3 regions of the Desulfofundulus sp. TPOSR genome follow, and region 2 is predicted to be linked to each of the others. Evidence: riboswitches for the same ligand, from Rfam matches in the RefSeq annotation. Region 2 holds a riboswitch; each other region holds the start of a gene.
The links. A riboswitch is a leader RNA that binds a small molecule or an ion and turns the genes downstream of it on or off. The one in region 2 is predicted to bind cyclic di-GMP.

Region 1 (7,180 bases), on a different contig from region 2:
GCCGTATATTGTACCCGCCATTTTCCCCTTACCTGGCCGGCCACCGGGATTACCGTGGGCACCCAGGCAATACCCCGGGCGGCCATACGGTGCAGGGATTCTTCGCTGATGAAATAGCCGTGCTCTATGGAATCCACCCCGGCTTCCACGGCCAGGCGAACGGCATCGTCCCCGCTGGCGTGGGCCATGATTCTCAGCCCCCGGCTGCGGGCGCGGTAGACTATTCGTTGCAGTTCATCCCGGGTGAACTGGGGTGCGTCCACCCGCCCGTATTGGGAAAAGCTTACTATTCCCGATACCAGAACCTTGAGATGGTCCACTCCCTGCCGGGCCAGGGAATCCACCGCCTTTTCCAGTTCTGCCGGGGTTAAGCCCGGTCCCAGGAAAGAACCGTATTTCCCCTGCCGGTGCAGTGCATGCCCGCAGGCCAGTACCAGAGGCCCGGCCAACCTGCCGGTTATAACCAGTTGTTTTACCTCAAGGCCGATACCCGCCCGATCTCCCCCGTCCCGTACGGCTACAATGCCCCGTTCAAGGGTGTTTGTTAAGTCCGCCTTCACCCGCTCAAGCAATTCCCCCCGGGCGGTCCATTGCTGCCGCGCCCTCGAAAAATCCCTGCCGTCCAGAGCCAGGTGGACGTGGCAGTCGATCAGGCCGGGGATAACGGTGCAGCCAGGAAGCTCAAGGACGTTCATCGGCTCCTTAACAGGGTCATTGCGCTTGTATCCGCCCGTTTGATCGCCGGTTGAAAAGGCCGCTACTTTGCCGTCTTGTAAATAAACAAGCGCTTCCCGGGGCGGCTCCGGCGTCCCGCGCCAGACGCGGGAGGCTTTGATGACCAGGGTCTCACCGGCCTTAAGATTTATCACGGACATGGGGTTACCCTCGTTTCCTAGTCATTACTGCGGAAAAATGAAAAACAAATTTGCTGCCCTTTGGGAACAAAGCAGGTGTTCATAACGTCTATGTTGAAAAGACCTTTAACCATTTTTTATTGAAATAGGAAAAGTAAAACATTAGCACCGCTCCAGCCAGCACTCCGGCACCAAGGCTGGAAAAGGCGAGGATCCAGCCCAGCGGGCCGGGACAAACGTCAAGAATCAGCCCAAAAACCGCGGGGGACACGGTGGCGGCAATATAACCCACAAAGGTCTGCCAGGCCATGATGCGGCCCAGTTTTTCCCGGGGGGCGATTTCCGCCAGCCCTACGGAAAATATGGGTGAATCGGCCGTAACGGTGAAGCTGTAAACCAGGCCTACCAGCGATAAAAGCCACACTGGCGCCGCCAGCAGCCATCCGAAGGTAATGGAACAGGCGGCGCTGGTGAGCATGATGGCCAGGGCGGTGCGGGTACGCCCCAGGCGGTCCGACAACCATCCCGCCAACAGGGTGGAAGGTGCCCCCAACATTACCGAAAGGGCGGTGAGGGTGGCCGCCAAAGAGGTGGGCTGGGCGTAACGATCCTGGAACACGGCAGTTAGAAAAGGGGCCAGCCAGGAGCGCAGGCCGTACATCTCCCACATGTGGCCGGTATAGCCCAGGATGATCAGGGCCATGGCCAGGTTGTGCCGGGCCTTTCCGGCCTGCGGCAGTCCCTTTGCCGGTCCGGGAGAACTGTTTTTCGATACAGGACCGGTCTCTCCAGCTATTTCGGCATTGGTTTCCGGTGTTTTTTCGCGTCTCTTGTAGGGCAAAAAGGCGGCTGCGGGTTGGCGCCACAGCCAGAAAGAAAGGGCAATGGCCCCAAAGCTTACCCCTGCCAGAACCAGGTAGGCCTCCTGCCAGGTTAAAAAAGCGGTAAGGGCCCCGGTGAGGGCGAAGGAAAGGGAGGTGCCCACCAGGTAGGAGGAAACGTAAAAGCCCACTGCCCGGCCGCGGGAGCTGGGGGCCAGGGAAATGACTTTGATCCCGGGCATGTAGATCCCTCCCAGGCCCGCACCGGTCAAGGCCCGTAGCAGGGTTCCCGCCAGGGCTCCCTGGGCGAGCAGGGGAAAGAGGAAATGGGTAACGGCCGATAAAATGGCCCCGCCGGCAAAGACATAACGGGCGTCAATGCGGTCTGTCAGGGGGAGGACCACCAGGGCGGCCGCCACGTATCCGGCCTGGAAGGCGGCAACCATCATCCCGGCTTCGGCATGGCTGATCCCCCATTGTTTTTCCACCAGGGGGAGGACGGCCGGCAGGCAGTAGGACGGCACCAGCACCAGCAATTGAATTAAAGCCAACTGTCCTATAGGGATATGTGTTTCCTCTCTGATATCGCGCATTTTGTCCGTTGTCACCTGCCAGGAGTTACTGGTCAAATAATTCTTCTTTCAGCTCCAAACCCCTGCCTGGCAACAGGTTAAAAGCACTTTTTCTACTGTGCTGGCTAACAAGTTATGAGCCGTACTCCCCCCGGTTGAGGAAGCCTGGGCATGCTTTTTGTAAGGAAAGAATGCAGCAAACGCCTGAAGGAAAGCCCTCATTTCCTCCCGGCTTGCGTCGTGTTCCCGGTGTGCCGTTAATAAGGGGTTATTTGGTTCAAGGATAATATTTACAATGTTGTAACATCACTTCCTGGCGGTTCATATTATGTAATTGGAATCTGCGCCCGGGTGCATTCTCATGAATTCATACGAGGAGGAATTCGGTATGGCTATCTTTTGTCCTGGCGCTTTACCCTGTAGAATTACTGGGGTAGTTGTAGGAGCCCTTATTGCAGCTCTCGCTCTGGTCCTCATCGGTATTATGGCCATCTTCAATTGCATCGTAGCTTGCCCCGTACTGTTTATCCTGGCTGTTCTGGCCTTTATTCTGGGCATCGCCATTATTATCGCCTAAAGCAAGCCATGTGCTTTAACGAGAGGATAATCAGCACAGTTATGTACACGCCTGAGACTCAATCAGGCGTGTTTAGTTTCCATCACCTTTTTCAAGGCCGTGTAAATTTCAGTGGTGCCAGAAGGAGAGCGACCCCCAAAAAGAAAGAAACCTCGCCCCAGGAAGTAGGCAAGTTCTCCAACGCGAAGGCCGGGAAAAAAGAGCAGCGGTTTTTGCTGATATTTTGAGCGGTGAGGTCTCAAAATGGGAAAAATTTTTGTGGAGATACCTGCTGGATCTTGACACGGCTCGACATCAATTTCACTTGACAGGGACGAATTATGATGATTCAATAAAAGCGAAGGTAAAATAATGTAGAATCAATGTCAAATCCCGGTGGGCAAACCCGGCAAAAGCCGGGGACGCAAAGCCACAGGTCTAAAGTTACCCATTGAGGTAACCATGACGGCTGGGTTGCAAGGGAGAAAGATAGCTACAGGGCAAGTGCGTTTTTCTCCCTGTAGCTTTTTATTTTTGGCTTGACGGGCCGAACTAAATTTTTCATTCATATTGGCGTCCTCAAAGGATTTCTTGGCATGGAGGTTTTGTTATGACTGGACAAGCTCTGGTATTAAATACATATGTTCGTAATCCCTGTAAAATACCCCGGGTGCTGTTATATTTAACAGACAATGCATTAATATTAAATCTCCCCTTATTACGTTCCCCTCCCTTATCTCCCTCCCTGTTTGTTCCTTCTTGTCTTACCACCGCATTGGCATAACCACCCCCATCACCCGCCAGGAGAATCTGATTGCAATGTCGCAAGAAATGACGGCCAGATCAACCAGATTGCCATGGCTACCTCCAGCCTTTCCGCCACCTCGGAAGAAGTGGCGGCAACAACGGAAAACCTGAACAGCAGCGCGCAGAAGATCAGGGATGAAATCAAGAAAACCGACGGCATTGTCAACCTCATCGAGGAAATTGCCGAGCAAACCCACCTGCTGGGGTTGAACGCGGCCATCGAAGCGGCCCGGGTGGGCGATGCCGGGCGGGGTTTCAATGTGGTGGCCGGGGAAATACGCAAACTATCCCAGGATACCCAGCGGTCCGTTAAAGAAATCATGCAGACTTTGCATGACGTACAGCAATCAATTATAGATCTGACAAACTCAATTGAACAGGTGTCAAGTGCAGCACAACAGCAGGCTGCTTCGTCCCAGGAAATTAATGCGTCGATAAATGAGCTTACTGCAGTGGCCGGGCAACTAAAAAAGCTGGCCGATGAACTGGTGGTTTAGGGAATAGGGAGTTAAATATATTCGGGGAGGGAAAAAGGATAAACTGGAGACGAGTATTTGACGCTTTGGAGGCGTATGACCGTTTGTTACAGGAAAACCGGGTTGTTGAGGCCCTCAGAATTCTTTTCCAGGAGGCCGGAGCAGATAAGGTTACTGACGATGATTGGCGGGTGGCCCTGGCCCATTTCCGTGCCGTCTATGGCCGACCTCCCCTCTTCCCTGGGGAGCAAGACAGCGGTGAGTGAATTGACTCTTCCTTATGAACCAGGTTAGTCAACCTTTTCCTGTTTGTTTAATTATGGGAGGAGGCAACAATTGCCATGCCGCAGGATTGTTTTTTGTTGTAGCGGTAGCTCAGGCTGCCACTTTTTTGTTGAAAAGGTGGGTGGTATCTGTGGAATCTGTCCTGACCGAGCGCGAGCGGCGGTTGGCTGGGCTCTTCTTGCGGTGCCTCGTCCAGGCCAGTAACTACGGGCCGGTGGACGTGGGCGCCTTCATCCATTCTTTCCGGGAATACCTGTACGGCAGTTTCGTTCCGCCGGAAAAACAAAAGCGTTGGAAGCAGTTCAGATGTCTTAACTGCGGCGTAGGGTTTTTCGCCGAAAAGCCGGATCGGAAGTTCTGCAGCGAATCTTGTGCGGCTGCGTGGAACAGTAAAAACAGGGCCAGAAAGAGAGCATGATAATAAGCCGGGCGCCTTTTTAAGGTGGTGTCCGGCTTTTGCTTTCTGGCCGAAATTGATGCAGGTTGTGTCGCCTTTTTATTATGCCCCAAAAGCCATCCGCTTATCATCTCTAAAGTAGTAGTTGCCGCCAGGATAAAATTATAAAAGGTACGCCCGGCTACCACCTTGGTGCTGCCAGCCCATTTTCCCGTAAGCATTTACATATTCTGGTAATACCTAAAAAGAAAAGGAATAAAGCAGAACCGTGTTGAAATGTGTATTTAGCAGTTTTAAGGGAGAAGCCACTATGGGCATGAGCAACCTCCTTCAACTAACCGGTGAGAAGACCTTCGACCCGACCAATTTAAAAATAGGGAAATGGAGAATTATAACTGTTTTCTTAACCGGGCTCGGCTATTTTTTATTTTGTTCCCGCCAAGTTGAATGGGTTTTCTTCTGGATCGCCTGGTTTATTTACGCGGCTTTATGGTTCCCTTTTCAAGGACGTCACGCCGGTGAAAATCCAAATTGGTGGACATACTTTTTTATGGTAGGCGATGTGCTCTTCTTTGTCTTGGCCGCCAACATTGAACATGATATATTGAACAATTACAGTGCCATGTTGATATTGCCTTTGTTCCAGTACCTGTTGCGTTATGGGCGAAAAGCCGCCCTTTGCTACGTCTGGGTCAGCGTGGCAGCATTTGGTTATATCTGCTTGTTCCATTATGAAGCTCACCCGGCGAGACATTTTGTTGTGGTTGTTGTCATGCTTTTAATTTCTTATAACGAAAGTATGCTGATCCAGGAAAATAGAGAGTTGAGAAAACAGCTTTTTAATTTGGCCATTTATGACGAGCTGACGGGATTGTATAATTTTAGATTTTTCACCCAGGTATTAGAAAAGGAATTGGGTCGCTCCAAAGAATATGGATACGAAGTAACCCTTTTGATGATTGACATAGATAACTTTAAGACAATTAACGATGTTTATGGCCATGAAAAGGGTAATGAGGTTTTGAGATGTTTGGGAAAAATCATTTTGGATTGCGTTAGAGAGAATGATTATGCTGCCAGGTACGGGGGGGAAGAATTTGTTATAATTTTGCCCAAAACTTCTCTTAATGAGGGACACCTTATTGCTGAAAGACTTAAAAAGAGAATTTCCAAACACCCATTTGATTTCGGGAACGTAACCGTGTCGATAGGTGTCTCAACCTACCCGGCGCCCTCCACAAGCAAGGATAGATTGATAAAACATGCTGATAGAGCAATGTACTTGGCGAAGGCAAATGGTAAAAACAGGGTCAAGGTTTACAGTGAATTGTCGAGGTGAAAAAAATTGCTTCTATGAGAAGAAATGTAGCCAGCGTCGGGTCGAAAGGGTGCTGGCTTTTGGTGATTTAAGGAATGGGTTTTACGCCACCCCTGGGTTGAACCGCCGCAGTCTTAGGGCGTTAGTAACCACCGAAACCGAACTGAAGGCCATGGCCGCCCCTGCGATAACGGGGTTGAGAAAGCCAAACGCTGCAAACGGGATGCCTACGGTGTTATAAATTAACGCCCAGAAAAGATTTTGTTTAATGTTTTTAATGGTGGCCCGGCTGAGCCTGATGGCAGTTACGATTCCCCTCAAATCTCCCCGCATCAGGGTAATATCTGCGGCTTCGATGGCCACGTCGGTCCCCGTCCCTATGGCGAAACCGACATCAGCGGTAACCAGGGCCGGGGCATCGTTTATGCCGTCACCCACCATACCGACTACCTTGCCCTGCCTGCGCAGCTTTTCAACCTGGTTTGCCTTGTCTTCCGGAAGCACTTCCGCCATCACGTTCTCTATCCCCACCTGCCGCGCTATGGCTTCGGCGGTACGCCTGTTGTCCCCGGTAAGCATCCAAACTTCAAGGCCCATCTTTTTCAGCTGGGTTATGGCCTCCTTCGCATTTTCCTTGATTGTGTCCGCTATCCCGATAACGGCCACCATTTTACCGTCCAACGCCATTAGCATGGCGGTTTTGCCCTCTCCTTCGAGTTTTTCCACATCCGCCATTATTTCAGCTGCGTTAATGTTGTTTTCCCTCATCAGTTTTCTTGTACCGAGCAGGATTCTGCTACCATCGATTTCAGCCTCTACCCCGTGGCCGGGTATGGCCTTGAACTGAACTGATGCGGGTCATTTATAGGAATCCGCCCCTGAAAACCCACGGGCTTGTCCCGTGGATCGAGCGGGGCGTCGCCCGTCAGGGCGACAAATGTATTCACAAACACCCGTTCTAGTGCTATAATCATGCTATGAATGGAAAAACGAACCACTGCGTCTATAACATCAATTACCATATCGTGTTTTGCCCAAAATACCGGCATAAGGTAATTACCGGCAGGGTGGAAGACACCGTAAAACTGACAATT
Region 2 (7,180 bases):
AAGCATCTTTAACTTCCGGGATGGAAAAGTAAATGTCTCTGATACGGGCAAAATTTTTTACCTGATCCAGATTGGGGTTAACGACCAAAAATAGGTCGGTATCGCCTGGCGCCAGTTTGGCTGCACGGGCACTGTTAGACGGGTTAAGGAAGGGGAGTACTTGGGCGAGGGATTCTCGGGCAACAAAACCGATAACAAGAAGAAGACAGGTAAGTACGCCGAGCCCAATCCAGATGGCCTTTTTCGATTTCGAAGAACTGGGCGAAGGCGCGGACTCATTCAGGGGAGTACCGCAGAAGGGGTAAAATTTTGCCTCTTCATTCTCGACCGTGACGTTGCATTTCGCACATTCCACTTTGAACCAACTCCTTTCTTGAAGAAAGGGTTTCTTAATTTTCCGAACTTCCCCATGGCTAAAGCCAGGAGGTTCTGAGGAGAACTACCGCGGCCTCTTCCCAACCCCAAAGGGTGGGTCTGCGGCGGCTAGGAATCGGTCATGCATACCCTTCCAGCAGTAGCTCCGCGTGTACCTCTTCGCCCGCACTTCCTTCTCCGTGGACGAGGCCGGCGGAGAGAGCCACACGTAGGCCAGGAGGCGGCCGTATTTATCCTTCTGCTGAACGTCGAACTCCAGCCAGACTTTCTTACTTAATAGTCGCTTTTTGGTGTAGGCTGCCGATTCCCTTCCCGTAGGGCTGCTCTTTAATGCGCAGGTCGGGGTGGGAAATTTCGGGGCAGTTGACGCCGATCATCCGTACTCTTTCGTCACGGTTGTTGAGTTTTACGTGGACGGTGTCACCATCGGAGACGGACGTGACGACCGCGGGGAGCACCTTCGGAGCCTGAGACTACGCCTCGATCCCCACGGCAAACCCCAAAACGATGAGGAAGGCGAGAATGACTGGCAGAACGACCCGGGTTCTCCGCATGAAAAACACCTCATGGAAAGATTCACCGAAGACTACCAGGCTCCCCCACAATGAACTGGAAGGCCGGGCGTGTCCCGCACCATCCAGGTGTTTTTAACCTTTCTGTGGTGGCTGAAATCTTTTTTAATTCACCCGGCTGTCAATAAACAGGTACAGGTCGTCACCCAGGAAATAACAAAAGTCCATATCTTTAGCCGTGTTTCCAGGTCGAAATAGGGTTCCGAAGCAATTCCTTTACCTAAGTCCTTCTCTTTTTAACTTTTGGCTATTTTGGCAATCTCTTTTTTCAGCGCCACGAAGCAACGTAGCAGTTCAAGGGATGCCTGGGCCAATTCTTCGGCTGCTTCTGCCCGAGCTTCTCTCACCAGAGCAGCACCGACAGTATGAACCAGGCGGTGAGGCTCGTCTATAGCCCGCCAGGCAGGCAAGTGGCCGAACTGCCTGCCGCCCTCACCTATATACCAGCGCCCAAAGGCGCATTCGGTATGATCAGATATCTTTTCGCCTGTTCCAACTTTCGCCACTACAGTGTTAATAAACCGGGCATGGTCGAAAAGCCTGGCTGCCAGGGTATGAACCGGCGTATCCTCAGTTATCTCGACCAGGAGTTCTTCCAGAACCGGCAGGGTGGTTTCACGGATGTGGCTGGTATTGGCCGTACAGGAGTCACCGAAGGCTGTTATTTGGGCAAGCCGCTGGGACGACTGGGCAAGATCTGTTGTCGTAGTGGCAACCTGATTCATGACCTGGGTTATTTCGTCGAGGGCGCTGGCTGCAAGTTCCACCTGCTTCATGCTTTCGTCTATGCTTTGTACTACAGAGGTAACCTGCCTGGAATAAACCTCAAAGGAATCCGTTACCTCTTTGCTGCTACGGTTGGCTGACTCTGATAATTGACCCACTTCTGCAGTTAATTCTTTCACAGTCCCTACCGCATCCTTCGTTTTTCCCGCCAGCTTCCTTACTTCTTCGGCTACTACGGCAAAACCACGCCCGTGTTCGCCAGCCCGGGCAGCTTCTATAGCAGCGTTCAGTGCCAGGAGGTTGGTCTGTTCTGCAATCTCCGCAACTTCTTCGCCAATCTGGTTGACCTGATTAAAACGCTGACTTACTTCATTCAGTTGGTCTCTCATATACTGTATCCCGGTAGCCACAACTTTTAAAAGCCTGTCCATCTCCGCCAGTGCCGAGCGATTGGCCTCTGCCAGCTGTTTCATTTGGTGATGAGCGGCAGCCGATTCTTCCACGGAAGCATTAACTTCCTCGATAGTGGCAGAGAGTTCTTGAGAACCCGATGCCTGAACCTCCGCCTCGCGGGCCGCTTCATTTGCCCTCAAGCGGCTCCACAGGGCCAGGAGATCTGTGTGTGCCATAATGAAACGACCTACGCTAAGCCCAAAAAGCAAATCAGCCGAATTGAAGGTATTGGATGTACCCGGCTCACTTTTCTTTCTGAATAACAGCAACTAAGCCCCACCCTTTCCTTTTCGTGAACGTTTAAATTTTGGAATAAAAATTAGTCGTAAATTCTTGTTCGTAGAGGCTCAAATCAGTTTCTCCCCGTCCTATCAAGCGACTAAAAACTTCCACCAAAAGTGGATCAAACTGCCCTCCGGCACAGCAGTGCATTTCCTTCAGGGCCTCTTCCCGGGATAATGGAAAAGGTCGGTAGATCCTCTCTGTGGTCATGGCGTCGAAGCTGTCGGCCACGGCTAAAATGCGCGCCCCCAGAGGTATATCTTGAGCTGTAAGTCCAACGGGATAGCCCGTTCCATCGTATCTCTCGTGGTGGTGCAGGACCATGAGACTAATTTCCTTCATACCGGGAATGGTAGAGAGAATTTCATAACTGAAAACCGGGTGTCTTTTTATCTCCTCCCATTCCTCGGCAGTCAACTTGCCCCGTTTAAACAGTATAAAGTCGGGGATGCCTATTTTGCCTATGTCGTGCAGAAGGCCAGCTAAGTAGACGCGCTTCTGGTATTTTTCGTCCAGTCCCAACTCCCTGGCCAGCAAGAGCGCATAAAAGGCCACGCGCTGAGAATGCAGGCAGGCCGACTTAAATCGAGATTCCTGCACCCGAACCAGTACCCGAGCAGCGTAAATAAGTGTGGACCTCATGGAAACACCTCTATCATGGAAACGGTAGTAAAAACTCATAAGGACAGTTTCTTATTAGGAATGATGGTGGCGGGTACAAGGGTGGGGAGCGTAAAAAGGGGAACCCAAAAGGAGGGAACCAGAGAAGGGGAACCCCAAAAGAGTTGTTTATAGGGCTAATAAATAAGGCCAGATGTAGACAGGTTACCCCCCCCCCGAACTGGCGTTCCATAAGGGATTCTTTCATACTTGCTCAAACCTCCGCCTTTTACGTTATTCCAAATTTAAGAAAGCCGCAGAGAGACAAGTATACGCTTTCCTGCGGCTATCTTTCTCCCTTGCAACCCAGCCGTCATAGTTCCCCGTGGCAACCTTTTGGGGAACCTTAGACCTGTGGCTTTGCGCCCCCGGCTTTCGCCGAGTTTGCCCTCCAGGATTCGGATTGAACAAAATAGCTTTTTAACTTTTCGACCCCTCTATTCTATTTCGACGTAATTTTAGCTTTCTTGACGTAAGATCGTAAAGTCAGGTTCTTTCTCGAACAAATGTGAGCTTTGAACCTTTTGCTGCATAATCTCCGGAATTAGGGGGCTAACCCGGCTCCGCGGTCAGGATAAATGAGTTGACGTGGTTGGCGTCCAAAACACCCGCCCCTTTCTAGCCCAATCTCTTTAACACTTCGCGAATGCGCTCCTCCTGGAAAGGCTTAATGATGAAATCTATTGCGCCGCTCTGAATCGCTTCGATTACATAATCTTTCTGGCCCATGGCGCTGACCATGACGATCTTTGCCTTCGGGTCGACGGCCTTTATCCGTTTAACGGCTTCCAGCCCGTCCATCTCCGGCATGGTGATGTCCATTGTCACCAGGTCCGGCTGAATTTCGTGGTACTTCGCCACGGCGTCCGCGCCATTTTCGGCTTCGAAAACTTCGTGGCCATGCTTTTTTAAAATATTTCCGAGGGTTAACCTCATAAATTTCGCATCATCTACCACCAGCACCCGCAATGTTTGCACCTCCGCGCAGAGATTGAAAATTCCTGGACCAGGCTACCTAAATGAGGACGGCGTCTTGACGGTTCAACGCCCTCTGCTACGCTTCTTTCGCCGTGGCCGGCCCAGGAATGGTGCCGCTGCAGCTGTCGCTTTCACCAAGTCCCAAAAGTTTCAAAAACTTCTTTGGAAGAGGTTGCTGGGGCAATATAAGCTTAACTTTGGCCAGTCTACTGATCCTGAGGAGCCAGCTCAAGGCGGCCGGGCTGAGTTCCCGCAGGTCGGTTAAATCTACAACCGCCCTATCGGCATTTCTTAAGCGTTCCTCCGGTATCCGCGGGTCCAGGCGCGCGCCTGCCCTAATATTTAGCGTTTTTTCTTCTCCAGACAACTCTACCGCCTTGACGTCAGGAATAGCCTGGAGAGCCTCTTTTACAGTATCCAGGCTCTCCCTGGCGAAAAACCTCGCTTTTATTTCCGTACCTTCAAAACCATGCTCCTTAATCTCATCAAACGAGGGCTTAACCTCAACAATTTCCACCAGTTCCTCCAGGGCCCTTATCACCACGCAAGCGCGAACTGCCTTCATATCGCAGCCATCCTCAAGTTTGATTAATATCTTTTTCGGGCCTGTATGAGCGCCAGCATCATGCCCACCGTGAGCCAGATGCTCCAGTTTATTCACCAGGTTACTCAGCTCAAGGATGCCCTCGTCCTTCCCGCAGAATTTGTCGGCAAGCCCTTTTAGAGCGTCAAGAGAATTTAGTAACGTGTCGATAATTTCCCCGGAAGAAGAAATCTTCCCTTTCCTCATGCCGTCCAGCAGGTCTTCCATGCGGTGGGCCAGAGAAGCCATTTCCTCAAAACCCACCGTTGCCGCATTGCCCTTGAGGTTGTGGGCAATCCTGAAAATATCGTCTATACAGGTGCGGTCGGTGGGGTTCTTTTCCAGGAACACCAGCTTGCTTTCCAATTCCTGGAGCTGTTCAGCGGTTTCTTCCAGAAAGGCCTCCACGTAGGGAAGGGATTCTTCGCTATACATTGTTCCTAACACCTCCGCTTAATGATCTGTCTGCTGGAACTGCCCCCACATACGATGCGGGTCCAGAACCAGCAAGATACTCCCGTCCCCCAGAATGGCCGCCCCGGCAAAACAGGAACCGGAACCAAAACCTGCTGGAAGAGACTTAAGCACAACATCCTCTTGACCCAGGAAATCATCCACGACCAGCGCAAAGCCGCTCGTCAGGATCACCAGGCACAGCTCTTCGTCACCGGTCTCTTTTTTGTCCTCCCCGAAAAACTCACCCAGGAAAAGCACGGGCATTAACTCACCGCGGATCACGGCAATCCTTTTTCCTTGCATGCTGGCCAGATCATCAGGGCGGACTTTAACCATTTCCCTCACATCTGCGATTGGTAACCCGTACTTCCTGCCGTCCTGCACCACCAGCAGGACACGCGAGGTAGCTAAAGTCAGCGGAAGCTCCATTCTCACCCTGGTGCCGGAACCGGGAGTTGTTTTGATTTTTACGCTCCCTCCCAGGCTGTGCACGACCGCCCTGACCGCATCCATGCCCACTCCTCTTCCCGAAACTTCTGTCACTTCTTCCGTCGTGCTGAAACCGGGGGCAAAGAGAAACTCGATCAGCTGTTCCTCGGTCAAGGTTGTGGCCTCCTCCGCTGACACGAGCCCGACCGAAACAGCTTTCTCCCGCACGCGCTCTACGTCGATGCCCCGACCATCATCCTCCACCTCCAGCAGCATTTTGCTCCCCTCCCTGAGGGCCCGGAGAGTTATTGTACCCCTGGCTTCTTTTCCCTGGGCCAACCTTTCCTCAACAGGCTCAAGTCCGTGGTCTATCGCATTGCGCACCAGGTGGACCATGGGCTCGCCGACCGCTTCCATAACGGCCTTATCGATTTCCGTCTCCTCTCCTTCCAAACGCAACTCGACCTCTTTACCAAGCTCCCTGGCCAGATCGCGTACCATGCGCGGAAACTTCCGGAAGAGATAACTGGCCGGGAGGAGCCTCATGTCCATTACTGCATCTTGCAGCTCCCGAACCAACCTGTCCAGCCCCGCATGTTGCTCTTTCAGCTCTCCGGCCACTTCAGCCAGGCCGTATTCCCCTTCCACCTTCCTGGCTACGTAAAGCAGAGCATTGCACGTCACCACCAGTTCGCCTGCCAGCGCCATCAGGTAATCCACCTTGGATTCATCCACACGGATGCTCTTGCCCGCGGCAGCAGGGGCATATGCTTTCGTTCCTTCAGATTTCCCGGAAGCTGAAACAATTGGAGCACTTTCTTTTGCAGTCAAACTCCTGGCCATTTTCTCAGCTTCGTCCAAGAGGGAAAAGAACTCTATCCGCCGTTCGGAACACGGGCTATCCAGGAATTCCTCGGCTTTTTTTCTTATCTCGGGCCTATTAAAATATGTACCTATCCCCGCCAAAATTCTGGCTGCCGAGAGGATGTGACGCGGAAAATCTTCCTCGCTACCCAGCTGCATGAAGCGTTCTTTCTGTTGCGCCAAAATCATCTGTAGAGCTTCAGTTTCTTCTTGAGTTAATTGATCATCTAAAGAAGAAACGCTTTTTTCCCGTCGAAATTTTTCTTCATTAGTCACCTGGGCGTCAGGAAGAAAAACTGGCTTTTCTTCTGGCTCTGCATTATTATACTTGCTGCTTCCGGGAAATACTGGTAAAACGGCTAACCGGGCGCCCGGTGAGTCTCCCAGTATTGTACGAAGAGCATTTTCCAAAGCATGGGCACCGAAATCAGAACTAAGGTAAAAATGCAAGGACAAGCAGGAAGACAAATCCTTTGCCTGGCTGGTGTCCAGGCCTTCTGTTCCGCTTACCGAAACGCGGAGCACCTCTCCGCAGGAGGCCAGCTTACCGTAAACAGCCAGCAAATCGAGTGATTCATCCGCAGCCTGCACCTCCAGGCTCACTTCATAAAGACACTTATTCACTTCTACCTGACCGGCCAATAAATCAAGGCTTTCTTCTGTTTTTTGAGAAATGCCGGCTGATTCAGCACCGCTCAGCAGTTGGTTCAACCGGTCAATCCTTTCCCGGCACGCTTCCTCGTCCACTTGCAGATCCCCTTCTTTTTCTGCGTTCTCCACGGCCTCCAGCAAAAACTCAAAG
Region 3 (7,180 bases), 120 kb from region 2:
CTGCAAAACATTCTGGTTCATGGGCACGGCTGGACGTGGCTGACCGCATTGTGCACCATGCTCTTTTCCCTGCTGCACTTTCCCTGCGGCACCACGCTGTTCACCATCCAGCGGGAAACAAAGAGCCTGAAATGGATGTTCTGGGCGGCCGCCATCCCCCTGGCCGTAGCCTGCCTGGTCTGCTTCGCGGTGGCGCAGGCGGTGCGGGCGCTGGGGCTGGTATAACTTCACAAACAGTGTTACGATGGGTCCAGGCAGAGGTGGTTTTTCCCTCGTTCCTTTGCCTGATAGCAGGCTTGATCCGCTCTTGCAAGCAGCGAGTCGGCAGAATCGTTTTTTTTTCGCCTGGGCCACACCCAGGCTTGCCGTAATCCGGCGGTGCGGGAAAGGGTAAGTCTCGATAGATTTACGTATTCTTTCTGCCACTTTCGCAGCATCTCCCCCTTTTGTCCCCGGGAGAATGATTATAAACTCTTCACCCCCGTAACGGCACGCAATATCCGTAGTCCTGATGGAGTTTTTTATTAACTCTGCCGTCTTCTGCAGCACCACATCGCCGGCCAGGTGCCCAAAAGTGTCGTTATAAGCCTTGAAGTCATCTATATCCAGGAAAATAACCGACAGGTGGTAACCATACCTCGCTGCCCTCTGGAGCTCGGCAGCCAGCACATCCCACAGAACGCGCCTGTTAAGGAAACCGGTCAGGTAGTCGGTTTCGGCTTCTCTTTCCAGGCGGCGTATGAGAGTCGCATTGGCCAGGGCTACCGCGGCGAAGTTTATATATATCTGCAGGTTTTTACTGCCGCTGTCACCCAGGGAAACAGGGGCCGCTATACCCAGCAACCCGACAATTCCCAGGGCGGTCCAGAGGGGATAAACCATGATTTCAGTTCCGGGAGCAACCTCTGTACCGGTAAAGCCCGGTAAAACCTTAAGCTCCTCAATACTCAAAGAAGACGGCTCAACTTTTGAAAAAATCCGCTCAATCAACGGGTGGACCAGGGGCCATTCCTTCCCGATCAACTGGCTGCCGTTAACGCCTTTGCCCTGGGCCACCCTGATTTTATCACCTTCCCTGAGGCCGACAAAGCACAAGTCGGCTTGATAAATTATGATCAACGAATTAGTTATAAGTTCCAGAACCCTGTCCAGCTCAACGATCGAGGTCATGAGGCGGCTGATCTCGTAGATGCTGTTCAACTCCAGTCTACGCAACCCTAACAGGTTCTTTTCTAAAATGGCGCTGAAAACCTCGTTGATCGTCCGGTAAACATTGTGTGCTTTCGTGATGAAAGCAATCTCTTCCTCGCGTTCCACCAGGGTCGTGTGTCTGGAAGGGGCAACCATGAGATAACCTATCCTCTGGGCATAGCTGCCCAGACGGTACGCGCAGAGCTTAAGTCCATAAGGACAGGTAATCGTGTCTTCCTCTTCTAACGAACCGCAGGCAAGCTTATAAAAATCGATGCACTTTTCGTTATGGAGCTCCCTCCCTTTATTCACCTCCTGGCATAATTCAGCCGGTAAACTGAACCGGGAAAAAGGGGCGCCGTTCGCGTCAAAGATGTAGATGTTCGCGTTCGTGGCCCTGGCCAGCGTATCTTGAAAATCCTGCCAGTACCTTACCGGGACGCTGAGTAAAAGGTTCGTGTGCACTAAGTAACACCTCATTTTAGCATGTCTGCTTTGGCCAACCTGCCGAGAACGTTTATCCCCTCTGGAGAGATCTCGTACTCCCTCAGGGAGTTGTCGTGGTTGCTTCCACGGGTTTTTAGGATTCCAAGAACTTTTCTGATGCTGGAATTATCCTCCACGTATCGCAGTATGATTATATTATCGGTGATCAGGGATAATTGCGCTCTGGATACCACCAGGGGCGAAAAGAGGTCTTCGTTGAGCACCGTAAAAATAGTGGTTACGTGCCGCCTCCTGAGTTGTTGTCCTATCGCCCAGAGATAATCCCTGTACTTTTGCATATCGGTAACGCTGCTTTCAAAAGAGGAGATGCTGTCGATGACAAACCTTTCCACCTTTTTTTCCCCAATCATGTCCAGTATCTCGAAAGCGTGTTTATCCACGTCCAGTTCTACGGGGGAAATAAACTTGATCTCCAGCTGGCCCTCTGCCAGATATTTATCTATCTCCCAGCCCAGATAGCGGGCAGTATTCTGAAGTTGGTCTACAGGCTCTTCAAAAGAAAGGAATACCCCCTTTTCGCCTTTCTCAGCCCCTTCCAGCAAGAACTTAAGGGCAAACATCGTCTTGCCCGTACCTGTGGCACCGGAAATGAGGGTGATAGTCCCTTCCAGCAACCCACCGTACAACATTTCGTCCAGTCCACAGATCCCGAATTCCTTTCGCCCCAGCTTGACATCGTACCGGAGTTCTTCACCCTCCGGTCTCATCCTTGGGTACACTTCTATCCCCACAGGACCAATTTGAAACAAATGTTCCCCATGCTGAAAACTGGTCCCCCTCATCTTCAGGACGCGCATGTACCTTTTTTGAAACCGCTTTTCCTCCTGCCCGTAAAGGTGAAAAATCCCATCGGCGATGGCAAACTCGCTCAGGCGCGTCAACTCCTGTTCTTCGTACTCGCCGACGAGAAACGCAGTGATCTCCCATATCGATAGAACGGCAGCCAGCTCAAAAACAAAGGCCCTGAAGGTTTTCTCGTCCGGGAAGAGGTCCCTTATAACCTTGACACTATCGATTACAACTATGTTTGGCAAATGTTCTTTGATCATTCGAGTCAGGTAATCCAGGCCCTCGCTCGCGCCCTGACTGCGCAGGACGGCCCCCAGATCCCCGTAAATAACCCTGTCTCCCAGCAGGTCATCCGAGAAGAACTCAAAACCTTGTAGATGCCTCACCATCTTCAGCTGTGATTCCGATATAGTGGTCAGGTACAGGCTCTTGAGGCCGTTCCTGGCATTGTTAAATATGATGTTCTGGACGAATATCGTCTTTCCACTGCCCGGAGAACCAGAAATGATGTTCAGTGAATAAGCGGGTATGCCGCCGCCGAGAATATAATCGAGATTTTTTATGCCCGTTATCAACCTCTCCATCTCTCATTCCCCCCTGGAAGCAGAAAGATCCCCGGCAAACTCCTCGTCCAGCTTCTTTCTAATCTCTTCCGCTCTTTCATGGCCGAGAAGCCTGGCCAGGATTTCCACATACCTGGTGATAAACTTCATAAACATGTCTTCGACCGGCAGGTCCGGGTTTTCCTCCAACCTGGCCGCCATCTTCGCGCACGATATCCCATTTTGATCGTACTGCAGGAGTTCTATCTCCTTGTATTCCAGCGAGACCTCCCACACGACCCTTTCCACCAGCAGATTCATGGAAAACGTACCAAGGTACTTGGACGACGCTGTCCACATTTCCCTCAGCAAAGTTTCATAGTGTCCGATCCGTTTTTCGATGATTTCGCTCACAACAGCCCCCTCCATTTCAGCTAAAAGCTACCGCTCCAGTATGAACATAAGGCCTGGTTTCCCGGTTAGTTATTTCGCAAGTGCTTCACACCTCCAGGAACATTGCCAGTGATCCGGTAGAGTTCAGGATTTATCCCCTCAGGCACAACCCGGCAGCAAAACACTTCCACCAGCTGCGGGTCGAATTGAGTACCAGCACAGCGGTAGAGCTCTTCTGTGGCCATTTTTATAGACATCCTGGGCCGGTAAACCCGATCCGAAGTCATGGCATCAAAACTATCAGCCACGGCCAGAATTCGCGCCCCCAGGGGAATGGCCTCACCCCCCAATCCTTCCGGATACCCGCAACCGTCATATCTTTCATGATGGTAAAGGACCATAAGGCTGATGGCTTTCATCCCCGGTATGGCCGAAATGATTTCATAACTATAAACAGGGTGCTTTTTTATTTCCTCCCACTCCGCGGCAGTCAGTTTACCCGGCTTATGCAGGATAGAACTGGATATGCCCAGCTTCCCTATGTCGTGGAGTAACCCGGCCAGGTATATACAATTCTGTTCCTTTTCAGGCATACCCAGTTTCTTCGCGAGCGCAGCGGCATAGGCCGCCACGCGCCAGGAATGATTGGAAGCTACCTTAAACCGGACCTCCTGTAATTTCATCAACGCCCGGGCAGCATGGATAAATGTGGATTTCATGGAAGCACCTCAGCGTAATTTATTCTAAAAATTTCTTTAGAAAATGAAAAGCCGCAGGGAGAAAAATTTTATGCTTCCCTGCGGCTTCCTTTCTCCCTTTGCAACCCAGCCGTCATGGTTCCCCGCGGGGAACTTTAGACCTGTGGCTTTGCGTCCCCGGCTTTCGCCGGGTTTGCCCTCCGGAAAGTTGCGAATTTTCAGGAGGTATTTCAATATTTTTTCAAGAGGTATTTCAACATTACCGTTAACTTTCCTTCTTGATTCTACATATAACTACAGCATCATCTGCCCTGCTTCCCAATTTCTCGGCCCGGGCGATGAAAATCAAGTTTCAGGCCAAACGAACCGGTATCCCCCGGGAACTCAGCACCTTAAATAAAGGGCGGCCGAAAATAAAAAGTTCAAACTCCTCCCGCAATCCCAATTCCTTTATGGCGAAAAAACGTATGGCCAGGTCTTTCCGGACAAGCTCATTCAGTCTGGCCAGGGTTTTCGATTTATCCGTTCCCCGGGAAAGGCTGGAGAGCAACTCTTCAACCTCCTGGTAGGGACATTCCTGCTCATGCATCTCAATCACCTTTGTAATCGGGTCCCGGGAATTGATAATATCGGCACGTACGATGGTGTTTTTGCCAACCAGGCCTTCCAGTGCCGAGGTATCCCAGCACTTCAACAGCCGGCATTCCAGCGGGCGGTGCTCGTAAATGGTGCACGATGAGCTTTTTTCATCAAAAAAGCAGCAGGACCATTCTTTCTCCTTCCCGCGCATCTTGACCAGTTCCCGTTCCACCGGCCTAACGGTGTCAAGGACAGGGTCATAGGCCGGTTCACCCTTCCTGATGGTTACCAGGTGCTGGTATCCCACATGCCCGGCCAGCAGTATGCCTTTGTCCTCGTGGTGGAGGACCGGCCCGCCCTTCAGGCAGCAGGTGCCGCACCGTATACAGCCATCCCTGTTAATGTTTTGCACCTTCTTTCTCGTCGAAGCGCACGATGTAGTCTTCTTCCAGGTATTCACCCAGCTGAACCTCGATGACTCCCCATCCCCATACCCCTCGGGTGGCGCCGGTGCCAATCCCGGGCCGTGCGGGCGATAATTACCTCCGCAGCCCTGGCAATGGTATTAGGCGCCGGGTATACCCGCAGAGAAAAATTGCTTCAAGCATTTATTGCCCCGTACATCTTCTGATAATACTCCCGGTAAGCACCGGACTTTATCCGCTCCCACCAGGAGCGGTTTTGTTTGTACCACTCTACTGTTGCCGCCAGCCCCTCCTCGAAGGTGTGCCGGGGCCGCCAGCCCAGCTCCCGGGTGATCTTCGAGGGGTCGATGGCATAGCGGCGGTCGTGGCCGGGCCGGTCTTTGACAAAACGAATAAGGCTTTCCGGCTTACCCAGAAGTTTCAAGATTACCCGCACCACTTCCAGGTTGGTGCGCTCCCCATGGCCGCCGATGTTGTAGATCTCCCCGGGCCTCCCCCGGAAGAGAACCAGCTCCAGCGCCCGGCAGTGGTCCTCCACGTGCAGCCAGTCCCGCACGTTCAAGCCGTCGCCGTACACGGGCAGGGGTTTATCCTCCAGGGCGCTGGTGATCATGAGGGGGATGAGCTTTTCCGGAAACTGGTAGGGACCGTAGTTATTGGAACAGCGGGTGATAACCACCGGCAGGCCGTGGGTGTGGTGATAGGCCAGGGCCAGAAGGTCGGCGGCGGCCTTGCTGGCAGAGTAGGGGCTGGAAGGCTTTAAAGGGCTCTCCTCCGTAAAGCGCCCCTTTGGCCCCAGGGAGCCGTAAACCTCGTCGGTGGAGACCTGGACGAAGATCACGGGCCTTTCAGACCCGGCAACCGCCCGCCCGCCAAACCTCTCCTTCCAGTATTCCGCGGCCGCGTCCAGAAGCACCTGGGTGCCCCGCACGTTGGTCTCGATGAAGGGCGAGGCGTCCATAATGCTGCGGTCCACGTGGGACTCGGCGGCAAAGTTGATCACCGCGTCCACGCCGCGGGAAAAAATCTCCCCCACCAGGCGGCGGTTACAGATGTCACCGTGGATGAACGCATGGCGGGGGTGGTCCGCAAGATCGGCCAGGTTTTCCAGGTTGCCCGCATAGGTGAGCTTATCCAGGTTGATGACCGTAACCCCGGGGCGGGCCTGCAGGATATAGCGGATGAAGTTGGAGCCGATGAATCCGGCTCCGCCGGTAACCAGCAGTTTCATTGATCACATTGCTCCTTTTAAGTTATTTTTTGTCTTTCCGACAGGTACCTTTCCAGGGCGTCTGCCCACGGCGGGAGCAGGTAGCCGGTGGTTTCCTTCAAGGGAAACGGGTCCAGCACCGAATAGAGCGGTCTTCTGGCCGGGCGGGGAAACTCCGCCGTGGAGCAGGGGGCCAGTTCCACCTCCAGGCCGGCCAGTTTGAATATTGCCGCCGCAAATTCGTACCAGGTGGTGCTGCCGCTGTTGGTGACGTGGTAGGTGCCGTACCGGCCGCTTTCCACCAGGTCGGCAATGGCCCGGGCCAGATCCACCGTGTAGGTGGGGCAGCCCCGCTGGTCGCTGACCACCCGGGCGGCGCCCCTTTCCCGGCCGATCCGGAGCATGGTCTCCACGAAGTTCCTGCCCCCGGGGCCAAAGAGCCAGCTGGTGCGCACGATGAAGCAGCGGCAGCCGGCCTCCGCCACCGCCCGCTCGCCCCAGAGCTTGCTTTTACCGTAGACGTTCAGGGGATTCGGGGGGTCATATACGCCGTAGGGTTCACCCTTTTGGCCGTCAAAAATGTAGTCGGTGCTCACATGCACCAGTACAGCATCCATTTCCCGGCAGGCCAGGGCCAGGTTCCGGGGTCCCAGGCCGTTGACCAGGAAGGCCCGCTCGCGGCTGGTTTCAGCACCATCCACGTCAGTAAAGGCGGCGCAGTTGACCACCACCCGGGGCCGCAGCCGCCACAGGGCGGACCGCACCGCTGCGAAGTCGGTGATGTCCAGTTCCCGGCGGGAAAAGAACAGCACTTCTTCCCCGCGCCGCCCGAACTCCGCGGTCACC

Region 1: linked by a shared signal. The riboswitch ahead of G7K71_RS19650 (methyl-accepting chemotaxis protein) and the one ahead of G7K71_RS02465 (HD-GYP domain-containing protein) in region 2 are both predicted to bind cyclic di-GMP.
Region 3: linked by a shared signal. The riboswitch ahead of G7K71_RS03120 (HD-GYP domain-containing protein) and the one ahead of G7K71_RS02465 (HD-GYP domain-containing protein) in region 2 are both predicted to bind cyclic di-GMP.

What each region holds. Positions count from the first base shown of each region.
Region 1 covers NZ_JAAOEF010000004.1:438,835-446,014, reverse strand. The annotation lists gene G7K71_RS17900 (amidohydrolase family protein) at 1-875, opposite strand, end outside; gene G7K71_RS17895 (MFS transporter) at 964-2,268, opposite strand; gene G7K71_RS17890 (hypothetical protein) at 2,636-2,824, shown strand; cyclic di-GMP riboswitch class I at 3,193-3,285, shown strand; gene G7K71_RS19650 (methyl-accepting chemotaxis protein) at 3,661-4,107, shown strand; gene G7K71_RS17880 (hypothetical protein) at 4,191-4,352, shown strand; gene G7K71_RS17875 (hypothetical protein) at 4,502-4,789, shown strand; gene G7K71_RS17870 (GGDEF domain-containing protein) at 5,079-6,107, shown strand; partial or broken gene G7K71_RS17865 (HAD-IC family P-type ATPase) at 6,189-6,932, opposite strand; gene tnpA (IS200/IS605 family transposase) at 7,064-7,180, shown strand, end outside.
Region 2 covers NZ_JAAOEF010000001.1:474,911-482,090, forward strand. The annotation lists gene G7K71_RS02445 (DUF3352 domain-containing protein) at 1-355, opposite strand, end outside; partial or broken gene G7K71_RS20165 (hypothetical protein) at 440-640, opposite strand; gene G7K71_RS02455 (thermonuclease family protein) at 645-833, opposite strand; gene G7K71_RS02460 (methyl-accepting chemotaxis protein) at 1,184-2,395, opposite strand; gene G7K71_RS02465 (HD-GYP domain-containing protein) at 2,427-3,050, opposite strand; cyclic di-GMP riboswitch class I at 3,366-3,467, opposite strand; gene G7K71_RS02470 (response regulator) at 3,687-4,037, opposite strand; gene G7K71_RS02475 (Hpt domain-containing protein) at 4,123-5,064, opposite strand; gene G7K71_RS02480 (chemotaxis protein CheA) at 5,083-7,180, opposite strand, start outside.
Region 3 covers NZ_JAAOEF010000001.1:594,860-602,039, forward strand. The annotation lists gene G7K71_RS03100 (ferrous iron transporter B) at 1-225, shown strand, start outside; partial or broken gene G7K71_RS03105 (diguanylate cyclase) at 397-1,671, opposite strand; gene G7K71_RS03110 (ATPase domain-containing protein) at 1,668-3,071, opposite strand; gene G7K71_RS03115 (hypothetical protein) at 3,075-3,443, opposite strand; gene G7K71_RS03120 (HD-GYP domain-containing protein) at 3,509-4,141, opposite strand; cyclic di-GMP riboswitch class I at 4,238-4,328, opposite strand; gene G7K71_RS03125 (YkgJ family cysteine cluster protein) at 4,473-5,111, opposite strand; gene rfbB (dTDP-glucose 4,6-dehydratase) at 5,300-6,355, opposite strand; gene rfbD (dTDP-4-dehydrorhamnose reductase) at 6,373-7,180, opposite strand, start outside.